DNA from 3 places in the Streptomyces sp. NPDC058650 genome. Region 1 is predicted to be linked to each of the others. Evidence: riboswitches for the same ligand, from Rfam matches in the RefSeq annotation. Region 1 holds a riboswitch; each other region holds the start of a gene.
The links. Region 1 has a riboswitch for thiamine pyrophosphate ahead of thiO (glycine oxidase ThiO). Riboswitches for the same ligand answer to the same signal wherever they lie in the genome.
Positions count from the first base shown of each region.

Region 2: linked by a shared signal. The riboswitch ahead of ACFWWU_RS05660 (thiamine ABC transporter substrate binding subunit) and the one ahead of thiO (glycine oxidase ThiO) in region 1 are both predicted to bind thiamine pyrophosphate.
Region 3: linked by a shared signal. The riboswitch ahead of thiC (phosphomethylpyrimidine synthase ThiC) and the one ahead of thiO (glycine oxidase ThiO) in region 1 are both predicted to bind thiamine pyrophosphate.

Region 1 covers NZ_JBHXRL010000006.1:352,786-356,683, forward strand. Annotated here, with positions in the region: gene ACFWWU_RS13825 (Rv2175c family DNA-binding protein) at 1-246, opposite strand, end outside; gene ACFWWU_RS13830 (NAD(P)/FAD-dependent oxidoreductase) at 290-1,453, opposite strand; TPP riboswitch at 1,599-1,711, shown strand; gene thiO (glycine oxidase ThiO) at 1,709-2,872, shown strand; gene thiS (sulfur carrier protein ThiS) at 2,869-3,081, shown strand; gene ACFWWU_RS13845 (thiazole synthase) at 3,087-3,884, shown strand.
Region 2 covers NZ_JBHXRL010000002.1:414,578-418,475, forward strand. Annotated here, with positions in the region: gene ACFWWU_RS05650 (phosphatidate cytidylyltransferase) at 1-76, shown strand, start outside; gene rlmN (23S rRNA (adenine(2503)-C(2))-methyltransferase RlmN) at 286-1,398, shown strand; TPP riboswitch at 1,428-1,538, shown strand; gene ACFWWU_RS05660 (thiamine ABC transporter substrate binding subunit) at 1,638-2,720, shown strand; gene ACFWWU_RS05665 (ABC transporter permease) at 2,759-3,898, shown strand, end outside.
Region 3 covers NZ_JBHXRL010000001.1:545,769-549,666, reverse strand. Annotated here, with positions in the region: gene ACFWWU_RS02695 (hypothetical protein) at 1-185, shown strand, start outside; gene thiC (phosphomethylpyrimidine synthase ThiC) at 329-2,116, opposite strand; TPP riboswitch at 2,110-2,244, opposite strand; gene ACFWWU_RS02685 (YibE/F family protein) at 2,316-3,692, shown strand; gene ACFWWU_RS02680 (SsgA family sporulation/cell division regulator) at 3,785-3,898, opposite strand, start outside.

The sequences.
Region 1 (3,898 bases):
GTCGGTGAAGCCGTCGTCCCGCAGGACGGTCAGCAGCCCGACGAGGCCCTTGACGATCGCGTCGCCCTGGATGAAGGCGGCGGGGATCTGCAGGGCGTTGTTCTCTCCACGGCGCACGGCGATGAGCTGACCTTCCTTGATCAGCTGCCGCACGCGCGTCACCTCGACATCGAGCATCTCCGCGATGTCGGGCACGTAGAGCCAGGCGGGGACGAGCGCATCGATCTTTACGTCAATCTCGGTCACAGGACAAGCCTGCCATCCCGGACCGACAGCCGGTACCCGGGCCCTACCTCACTGCCGCCTTCAGAGGGACGGACGGGTCGGCGGCGCGCTCCGGATCGACGGGGGTGGCCGCCTCGATGAGCTTGCGGCCCTGGGCCAGGTCACGGGGGCGGCCGACGGCGAGGAGGGCCACCGGAACCCCGGCGCGCAGCCAGAGCACGGACCAGGTGTCGTCCGCCGGGTCGCCGCGCCACAGGAGCTCGTCGGCGTCCGCGTGGTGCCCGGCGTACTGGACGAACCGGCCGAACTGCTCGGACCAGAAGTACGGCACCGGGTCGTACGGGCCGGTGTCGGCGCCGGTGATCGTCGCGGCGACCGTGCGCGGGCCCTGGAGCGCGTTGTCCCAGTGGTGCACGAGGAGGCGCCGGCCGTAGCGGGCGGAGGGGTAGGAGGCGCAGTCGCCGACCGCGTACACGTCGGGCAGGGAGGTGCGCAGCCGCTCGTCGGCCGTGACGGCGCCGCTCGGGTCGAGGGCGATGCCGGAGCCGGCGAGCCAGCCGGTGGCGGGGCGGGCGCCGATGCCGACGACGACCGCGTCGGCGGGCAGCTCGCGGCCGTCGGCGAGGACGACCCGGCCGGGTTCGACCGTGTCCACGCGCGCGTGGGTGAGGAGTTCGGCGCCGTTCGCCCCGTACCAGCCGACCATGGGGGCGGTGACCTCGGCGGGCAGGGCCCCGGCGAGGGGGCGGTCGGCCGCCTCGACGACGGTGACGGCGCAGCCGGCCTCGCGCGCGGCGGTGGCGAACTCGGCGCCGATCCAGCCCGCGCCGACGACCACGACGGTGTGGCGGCGCTCCAGGACGGGGCCGAGGCGCACGGCGTCGTCGAGGGTGCGCAGCAGGTGGACCCCGGGGACGCCCTCGGCGCCGGGCAGGGTGACGGGGTGGGCTCCGGTGGCGACGACCAGGACGTCGTACGGGACGGGCCCGGCCTCGGTGTCGATCTCGTGGTCGGCGGCGCGCAGCCCGGTGACGTCGACGCCGAGGCGGAGTTCGACGTCGAGCGCCTCGAAGTCGACGTCGAAGGCGGAGTCCTCGGCCTTGCCGAGGAGGATCGCCTTGGAGAGCGGGGGCCGGTCGTAGGGCTGGTGGGGCTCGGCCCCGATGAGGGTCACGGGGCCGGTGAAGCCCTGTTCGCGCAGGGCGACGGCGGTCTGCACACCCGCCATCCCGGCTCCGACGATCACGACCTGCTGCTGGGACTGCTTCTGCTCGCTCACCCGACCACCTTACGCATCTGACGATCCGTCAGGAAGACGGTGGTTCGGGGAGGGGCCTGGGACCGCACCGGGGCTGCGGCTAGTCTGGCGGGCGTAAAGCACTCGCGGGAGCCCGGACGCACCGGGCTGAGAGGGAGGCTGGCCGGCCTCCGACCGTACGAACCTGATCCGGGTCATGCCGGCGAAGGGAGGGGCTGGACGCCCATGCGTTCTTCCGATGTCCTCGTGGTCGGGGGCGGCATCATCGGCCTGGTCACGGCCTGGCGGGCCGCACGGCGCGGGCTGCGCACCGCCGTGGTCGACCCGGATCCGGGCGGCGGCGCCGCGCGGGTCGCGGCCGGGATGCTCGCCGCCGTCACCGAACTCCACTACGGCGAGGAGACCCTGCTCGGGCTCAACCTCGCCTCCGCCGCGCGCTATCCCGCGTTCGTCGCCGACCTGGAGGAGTCCACCGGCCATGACGTGGGGTACCGCGCCTGCGGGACCCTCGCCGTCGCCCTCGACTCCGACGACCGGGCCCATCTGCGCGAACTCCACGCCCTCCAGACCCGCTGCGGCCTCACCTCGGAGTGGCTGAGCGGGCGCGAGTGCCGCCGTCTCGAACCGATGCTCGCCCCCGGGGTGCGCGGCGGGCTGCGCGTGGACGGCGACCACCAGGTCGACCCGCGCCGGCTGACCGCCGCGCTCCTCGTCGCCTGCGAGCGGGCCGGGGTGGTCTTCCACCGCGTCCTCGCGGAGCGCCTGACGGTCGTACGCGACCGGGCCCGCGGGGTCCTCCTCGCCGACGGCGAGGAGCTGAGCGCCGGCCAGGTCGTCCTGGCCGCGGGCAGCCTGAGCGGGCGGCTCGCGGGCGTGCCGGACGAGGTGCTGCCGCCGGTCCGCCCCGTGAAGGGCCAGGTCCTGCGGCTACGCGTGCCCGCCCCGTACGCCCCCTTCCTCTCCCGTACCGTCCGGGCCGTCGTCCGCGGCAGCCACGTCTACCTCGTGCCGCGCGAGAACGGCGAGCTCGTCGTCGGCGCCACCAGCGAGGAGCTCGGCTGGGACACCACGGTGACCGCGGGCGGGATGTACGAGCTGCTGCGCGACGCCCACGAGCTCGTCCCCGGCATCACCGAGCTCCCGCTCACCGAAACGCTGGCCGGACTGCGCCCGGCGTCCCCGGACAACGCGCCGCTGCTCGGCCCCAGCGCCCTGCCCGGCCTGCACCTGGCCACGGGCCACTACCGCAACGGGGTGCTGCTCACCCCCGTCACCGGCGACGTCATGGCGGAGGTGCTCACCACGGGCGCCCTCCCCGTCGAGGCCCGCGCCTTCACCCCCCGGCGGTTCTCCGTCGCCCCTCCCGTACGTCTGGAGCAACCCGCATGAACGTGCCCGTGAACGTGTCCGTGAACGGAGAACCCCGAGAGCTCACCGGCCCCGTCTCCCTCGACGCCCTCGTCGCGACCCTGAGCACGGCCCCGTCCGGGGTGGCCGCGGCCGTGAACGAGGCGGTCGTCCCGCGCAGCGAGTGGGCGGCGACGCTGCTCGGCGAGGGCGACCGGGTGGAGGTCCTGACCGCGGTGCAGGGAGGCTGAGCGCGATGTCCGACGACGTGTTCACCCTCGGCGGTACGGAGTTCTCCTCGCGCCTGATCATGGGCACCGGCGGCGCGCCGAGCCTCGACGTCCTGGAGCGCTCGCTGGTCGCCAGCGGCACCGAGCTGACCACCGTCGCGATGCGGCGGCTCGACCCGACGGTCCAGGGCTCGGTCCTCTCCGTCCTGGAGCGGCTCGGCATCCGGGTCCTGCCCAACACGGCGGGCTGCTTCACGGCGGGCGAGGCGGTCCTGACCGCCCGGCTCGCCCGGGAGGCGCTCGGCACCGACTGGATCAAACTGGAGGTCGTCGCCGACGAGCGGACGCTGCTGCCGGACGGGGTGGAGCTCCTCGACGCGGCGGAGACGCTGGTCGACGAGGGCTTCACCGTCCTGCCGTACACGAACGACGACCCGGTCCTCGCGCGGAAGCTGGAGGACGTGGGGTGTGCGGCGATCATGCCGCTCGGCTCCCCCATCGGCTCGGGACTCGGCATCCGCAACCCGCACAACTTCCAGCTGATCGCGGAGCGGGCAGGGGTGCCGGTGATCCTGGACGCCGGGGCGGGCACGGCCTCGGACGCGGCGCTCGCGATGGAGCTGGGGTGCGCGGCGGTGATGCTGGCCTCGGCGGTGACGCGGGCGCAGGAGCCGGTGCTGATGGCCTCGGCGATGCGGCACGCGGTGGAGGCGGGCCGGCTCGCGCACCGGGCGGGCCGCATCCCCCGCCGTCACTTCGCGGAGGCCTCGTCCCCCGTGGAGGGCCGCCCCCACCTGGACCCGGAACGCCCGGCGTTCCCGTAAGCGTCCTGCGGCGC
Region 2 (3,898 bases), on a different contig from region 1:
GGACCGGCTGGACTCGTTGCTGCCGACGGCGCCGGTGGTGTGGTTGCTGCTCGCGCTGTTCGTGGGGACGGGCTGAGCGGCCGGTCGATTTCCGTCCGTCGGAGATGGTTGACGGACAGCGGGTACTCTGGAAGGGCTCGTGGCGCGTGCGCCGCGGGCCCTTCCGCCGTCCTCGCCACCGCGAGGGCGCTCCAGTGAGGTTTCCTGGCTTCGGCATCGTCATGCCGCGCTTCCCGCCGACGCGGGGCTGTCCGGACCTCGTGCCGTCTGAGGAGACACCCGATCGTGGCCCGTCCAGTGCCCGGAGAACTCACTTTCATCGCCCCCAAGGGAGCCAAGAAGCCGCCGCGGCACCTGGCCGACCTCACGCCCGCCGAGCGGAAGGAAGCCGTCGCCGCGATCGGCGAGAAGCCGTTCCGAGCCAAGCAGCTGTCGCAGCACTACTTCGCTCGGTACGCGCACGACCCCGCGCAGTGGACCGACATCCCGGCGGCCTCGCGGGAGAAGCTGGCCGGGGAGCTGCTGCCCGACCTGATGTCCGTCGTGCGGCACATCTCGTGCGACGACGACACCACCCGTAAGACCCTGTGGCGGCTGCACGACGGCACGCTCGTGGAGTCGGTGCTCATGCGCTACCCGGAGCGGGTGACCATGTGCATCTCCTCGCAGGCGGGCTGCGGCATGAACTGCCCGTTCTGCGCGACCGGGCAGGCGGGGCTCGACCGGAACCTGTCGACCGCCGAGATCGTGCACCAGATCGTGGACGGCATGCGGTCCCTGCGGGACGGCGAGGTGCCCGGCGGCCCGGCGCGCCTCTCGAACATCGTGTTCATGGGCATGGGCGAGCCCCTAGCCAACTACAACCGGGTCGTCGGCGCGATCCGGCGGCTCACCGACCCCGAGCCGGACGGTCTGGGGCTCTCGCAGCGCGGGATCACCGTGTCCACGGTCGGTCTCGTGCCGGCGATGCAGCGCTTCGCCGACGAGGGCTTCAAGTGCCGCCTCGCGGTCTCGCTGCACGCCCCCGACGACGAGCTGCGCGACACCCTGGTGCCGGTGAACACCCGCTGGAAGGTCCGCGAGGTCCTAGACGCCGCCTGGGAGTACGCGGAGAAGTCGGGACGCCGGGTCTCCATCGAGTACGCGCTCATCCGCGACATCAACGACCAGGCGTGGCGCGGTGACCTCCTCGGCAAGCTGCTCAAGAACAAGCGGGTGCACGTCAACCTGATCCCGCTGAACCCGACGCCCGGTTCGAAGTGGACGGCGTCCCGTCCGGAGGACGAGCGGGCCTTCGTCGACGCCATCGCCCGCCACGGCGTTCCGGTGACCGTCCGGGACACCCGGGGCCAGGAGATCGACGGTGCCTGTGGACAGCTGGCGGCCTCCGAGCGCTGACCTTGTACTCTGAGCTCGAACACATCTCCATATTCCGACAGGGGAGCGCCACAGCGCTGAGAGTGCGGTCACCGTAGGACCGCAGACCCTCTGAACCTTGCCCAGGTCATTCTGGGTAGGAAGTTCGGTCGTTAACTCAAGCTGTTGCGCCCTGCCCGCGTCCGGTTTCCGCCGGACGTGGGCAGGGCCGCGTCTCTTCCTGGTCATACCCAGGAGGAATCTCAGTGAGCACCAAGAAGATGGCTGCCGTCGCGCTTGTCGCGGCGCTGGGCGTCACCACCCTCGCCGCCTGCGGCACCGAGTCCGGCGCCAAGGATGAGGCGGGCACGTCCGGCAAGCCCGCGCCGAAGACCGTGACCCTCGTGAGCCACGACTCCTTCAACGCCTCCAAGGAGGCGCTGGCGGCGTTCACGAAGGAGACCGGATACACGGCCAAGGTCCTCAAGGCCGGCGACGCGGGCGAGGCCGTCAACAAGGAGATCCTGACCAAGGGCTCCCCGCAGGGCGACGTCTTCTTCGGCGTCGACAACACCTTGCTCTCCCGCGCCCTCGACAACGGGATCTTCGTCCCGTACGAGGCGAAGGGCGTGGACCGGATCCCGGCCGCGTACCGCCTCGACAAGGAGCAGCGGGTCACCCCGGTCGACTCCGGCGACATCTGCGTCAACTACGACAAGAAGTACTTCGCCGACAAGAAGCTGGCGCCGCCGCAGACCTTCGACGACCTGGCGAAGCCGGCGTACAAGGACCTGCTCGTCGTCGAGAACCCCGAGCGGTCCTCCCCGGGCCTCGGCTTCCTCCTCGGTACGGCCGCGAAGTACGGCGACGAGGGCTGGCAGGACTACTGGAAGAAGCTGAAGGACAACGGTGTGAAGACCGTCGACAGCTGGGAGCTCGCCTACAACCAGGAGTTCTCCGGTTCGGCCGGCGGCAAGCAGGCCAAGGGCGACCGGCCGCTCGTCGTGTCGTACGCCTCCAGCCCGCCGGTCGAGGTGCTGTACGGCGAGCCGCAGCCGAAGGTGGCTCCGACCGGGGTCTCCACCGGCACCTGCTTCCGGCAGATCGAGTTCGTGGGCCTGCTGAACGGCGCGAAGAACCCCGAGGGCGGCAAGGCGCTGATCGACTTCCTGATCTCGAAGACGTTCCAGGACGACATGCCGCTCCAGATGTTCGTCAACCCGGTCGCGAAGGACGCGACGCTGCCGGAGCTGTTCACGAAGCACGGTGTGGTCGTCGACGAGCCGGAGACCATGGCGCCCGAGAAGATCGCCGAGAAGCGTGACCCGTGGATCCAGCAGTGGTCGTCGCTCGTACTGAAGTAAGGCGCGACCTCCGGGGGAGCGCGACGAGGCTGGGGCTGATGGCCCTGCCCGTCGCGTTCTTCGGGGTCTTCTTCGCCTGGCCCGTCCTGTCGATCGTCGACCGGGGGCTGCGGCCCGACGGCGTCTGGCGGTTCGGCCGGATCGGCGAGACGCTGAGCCGGCCGGACATCCTCGACGTGCTCGGCTTCACCGTGTGGCAGGCGGCCGCCTCCACCGGTCTGACGCTGCTCGTGGCGCTGCCCGGCGCGTACGTCTTCGCACGCTTCGACTTCCCCGGGAAGAGCCTGCTGCGGGCCGTGGTCACGGTCCCGTTCGTGCTGCCGACCGTCCTCGTCGGCACGGCCTTCCTGGCGCTCGTCGGCCGGGGCGGGCTGACGGACGAGCTGTGGGGGCTGCGGCTCGACACCAGCGTCTGGGCGATCCTCCTCGCGCACGTCTTCTTCAACTACGCGGTGGTCGTACGGACCGTCGGCGGCCTCTGGTCCCAGCTCGACCCGCGCCAGGAGGAGGCCGCCCGGGTCCTCGGCGCCTCGCGCTGGACGGCCTGGCGGACGGTGACCCTGCCCGCGCTCGTGCCCGCGGTGTCGGCGGCCGCCCTGATGGTCTTTCTCTTCACGTTCACCTCCTTCGGTGTCGTACAGATCCTCGGCGGGGACGGGTACTCCACCCTGGAGGCCGAGATTTACCGGCAGACCGCCCGGCTGCTCGACCTGCCGACGGCCGCCGTCCTCACCCTCGTCCAGTTCGCCGCGGTCGGGGCGATCCTGGCCGTGCACGCCCGGACGGTACGGCGGCGGGAGACCGCCCTACGGCTCGTCCCGCCGGAGCGGACCGCGCGCCGGCCGCGCGGATGCGGACAGTGGGCGCTGCTCGCGGGCGTCCTCGTCTCGGTGGCGCTGCTGATCCTGCTGCCGCTGGGCGTGCTCGTGGAGCGCTCCTTCGCCGGGCCGCAGGGGTACGGGCTCGGCTACTACCGGGCGCTGGGATCGCTCGACGACGGCGGTACCTTCCTGGTGCCGCCGCTGGAGGCGATCGGGAACTCGCTGCGGTACGCGGTGGCCGCCACGGGCATCGCGGTGCTGATCGGGGGTCTCGCGGCGGCGGCGCTCACGATCCCCCACTCTCGGCTTCGCTCGCGCGGGGGGACCCCCATGGCCGGGCGGTTCGTGCGGGGCTTC
Region 3 (3,898 bases), on a different contig from region 1:
TCAGGACCGCCCTGCGCAACAGCCCGACCGCGACGGTCAACGCCGGTACGCCCGCCACCGCGGCGGACGACGAACTGTCCCGCGCTCGCGAGGCCTGGCGCCTCGCCCTGCTCGAACGCGGCGTCGTCCCCTTCCTCCGCGACGCCCTCGCCGCCATGGACCGGGACGACGGCACCCCCACCTGACGGCGCCTCCACCCGGCGGGGGCACCCCCGGACAACGGCACCGGCCCGCGACTCCCCCGTGGGTCGCGGGCCGGTACCTGCTCAGAAACCGGCGTGGTGCCGACTCAGAAGCCGGCGTGGTGCCGACTCAGAAGCCGCCGCGGTCAGTCCGCGAGCGGCAGGTACACGCGGTTGCCGGCCTCCGCGAACTCCTTCGACTTCTCCGCCATCCCGGCCTCGATCTCCTGCTGCGTGCCGCCGTGCTCCCGCCGGATGTCCTGGGAGATCTTCATCGAGCAGAACTTCGGACCGCACATCGAGCAGAAGTGCGCGGTCTTCGCGGGCTCCGCCGGCAGCGTCTCGTCGTGGAACTCGCGTGCGGTGACCGGGTCGAGCGCCAGGTTGAACTGGTCCTCCCAGCGGAACTCGAACCGCGCGTCCGAGAGCGCGTCGTCCCACTCCTGCGCGCCCGGGTGCCCCTTCGCGAGGTCCGCCGCATGGGCGGCGATCTTGTACGTGATGACGCCCGTCTTCACGTCGTCCTTGTTGGGCAGGCCCAGGTGCTCCTTGGGCGTGACGTAGCAGAGCATCGCCGTGCCCCACCAGGCGATCATCGCCGCGCCGATGCCGGAGGTGATGTGGTCGTAGGCGGGCGCCACGTCCGTCGTCAGCGGGCCGAGCGTGTAGAACGGCGCCTCCTCGCAGATCTCCTGCTGGAGGTCGATGTTCTCCTTGATCTTGTGCATCGGGACGTGGCCCGGGCCCTCGATCATCGTCTGCACGTTGTGCCGCTTGGCGATCGTGTTCAGCTCACCGAGCGTGCGCAGCTCCGCGAACTGCGCCTCGTCGTTGGCGTCCGCGATCGAGCCGGGGCGCAGACCGTCGCCGAGCGAGTACGTGACGTCGTACGCCGCCAGGATCTCGCAGAGCTCCTCGAAGTTCGTGTAGAGGAAGTTCTCCTTGTGGTGGGCGAGACACCAGGCGGCCATGATCGAGCCGCCGCGCGAGACGATGCCGGTCTTGCGGCGCGCGGTGAGCGGCACGTACGGCAGGAGCACGCCGGCGTGCACCGTCATGTAGTCGACGCCCTGCTCGGCCTGCTCGATGACCGTGTCCTTGTAGATCTCCCAGGTCAGGTCCTCGGCCCGGCCGTCGACCTTCTCCAGGGCCTGGTAGAGCGGCACGGTACCGATCGGCACGGGGGAGTTGCGCAGCACCCACTCGCGGGTGGTGTGGATGTTGCGGCCGGTGGACAGGTCCATGACCGTGTCCGCGCCCCACTTGGTGGCCCAGGTCATCTTCTCCACCTCCTCCTCGATGGAGGAGGTGACGGCGGAGTTGCCGATGTTGGCGTTCACCTTCACCAGGAACCGCTTGCCGATGATCATCGGCTCGATCTCCGGGTGGTTGACGTTCGCCGGGAGCACCGCGCGGCCCGCGGCGATCTCCTCCCGTACGACCTCGGGGGAGACGTTCTCCCGAATCGCGACGTACTCCATCTCCGGGGTGATCTCCCCCCGGCGGGCGTACGCGAGCTGCGTCACCGCCTGGCCGTCGCGGCCGCGGCGCGGCAGGCGCGGACGGCCGGGGAAGACGGCGTCGAGGTTCTTGAGCCCGCCGCCGCGCGGCGACGTGTGCTTGATGCCGTCGTCCTCGGGGCGGACGGGACGGCCCGCGTACTCCTCGGTGTCACCGCGCGCGATGATCCAGTTCTCGCGCAACGGCGCAAGGCCTCGCCGTACGTCGGTGTCGATGGTGGGGTCGGTGTACGGACCGGACGTGTCGTACAGCGTCACGTCCTTGCCGTTGGTGAGGTGCACCTGACGGACCGGGACCTGGAGGTCGGGGCGCGAACCCTCGACGTAGCCCTTGTGCCAGCCCGGCGTGCGGGCGCCGTCGACGGACGTGCCGTCCTGGTCGGAGGCAGGCGTGCGTGCATCCTGAATGGTCATGAGACCGATCTCCCTACGCCGGCATTACCCGGTAACAGGTTCGGCGGTCGGCGCAGCCTCCTCCCGTACGTGCGTACGGTGATCAGCGCCCTCTCAGCCCGGTGCTCCGAGCTCCCGCGTGTGCAAAGTGGTCACCACGCTAGCGCCATCCCGGGCGTGCTGAACAGTGGGCCCCCACCGTTCTTGCGATGATCGGTCGGTGACTTCCCCCCAGCAGCCCCCCGAGCCGCACGGCCACGTCCCCGGTCCCGACCATGGGCACGGGCGCGATTCCGGCCCCTCCCACGGGCACGGGCACAGCCACAGCCACGGCCCCGCCGCCCCCGTCTCCCGGCACCTGCGCAAGGTCATCGCCGCGGTCCTGATCCCCTTCGCCACCGCCGTCCTGGTCGGGCTCGCGGTCCTGTGGCCGGGCGGCGCTCCGGCGCACGAGCGCACCGGGGTCGGCTTCGACCGGCAGACCGAGCAGGGCACGGTCGTCTCCGTCGAACAGGTCGACTGCAAGGACGTGAACGCCGCCCAGGTCCCGCCGACGGGCGACACCTCCACCCCCGAGGGACGCGAGGCGGTCGAAGCCCAGCAGGGTCAGTGCGAGAAGGCGATGATCGAGGTAACCAGCGGCCGGGAGAAGGGCCGTACGTTCACCGAGATCGTGCAGCCCGACGCGCCGCGCCAACTGCACGAGGGGCAGGGCGTGGTGGTGGCGTACGCCCCCGATGCCCCGCGCGACCTCCAGTACTCCGTGACGGACGTGAACCGGAAGCTCCCGATGGCGCTGCTCGCCGGGATCTTCGCCGTCGCGGTCGTGGTCGTCGGCCGGCTGAAGGGCTTGATGGCGCTCGTCGCGCTCGTCGCGAGCTTCCTGGTGCTGACGTTCTTCATCCTGCCGGCGATCCTGGAGGGCTCGAATCCGCTGGTCGTGGCGGTGGTCGGGTCGAGCGCGATCATGCTGATCGCGCTCTACTTGTGCCATGGTCTCTCGGCCCGCACCTCGGTCGCGGTGCTCGGCACGCTGATCTCGCTGCTGCTGATCGGCCTGCTCGGCTCGCTCTTCATCGGCTGGGCCTCGCTCAGCGGCAACACCGACGACAACACCGGGCTGATCCACGGCCTGTATCCGGACATCGACATGTCCGGCCTGCTGCTCGCCAGCGTCATCATCGGGTCGCTCGGTGTCCTCGACGACGTGACCGTCACCCAGACCTCGGCGGTCTGGGAGCTGCACCAGGCCGACCCGCGCATGGGGCCGCGCGCCCTGTACCGGGCCGGGATCCGGATCGGCCGCGACCACATCGCCTCGGTCGTGAACACCCTGGTCCTCGCTTACGCGGGCGCCGCCCTGCCGCTGCTGCTGCTCTTCTCGATCGCGCAGAGCAGCATGGGTACGGTGGCCAACAGCGAGTTGGTCGCAGTGGAGATCGTCCGAACGCTGGTCGGTTCGATCGGTCTGGTCGCCTCCGTGCCGCTCACCACGGTCCTCGCGGCGCTGGTGGTCTCCGCAGACCGGCCGGGAGCCGAGGCCGACGAGAAGCCCCGGGCGGCGGTACGGGGCGGTCGGCGCCGCCGCGCGAAGTAGGGATTCCGGGTGTGGGCCGGTCCGTCCCGCACTCCCGCACCCGTACTCCGCGTCCCGCCCCCGGTGGACCCCGTCGCTGTGTCGACGGGGTCTCAGCCGGCGTTCTCCTCTGCCAGAATCCGGCCGAGTGCCGCCTCCAGGTTGTCCTCGAAGTCACCGAGTGTCCGTTCCTGACCAAGCGGAACCAGCTTGTCCGTGCGGTCGAG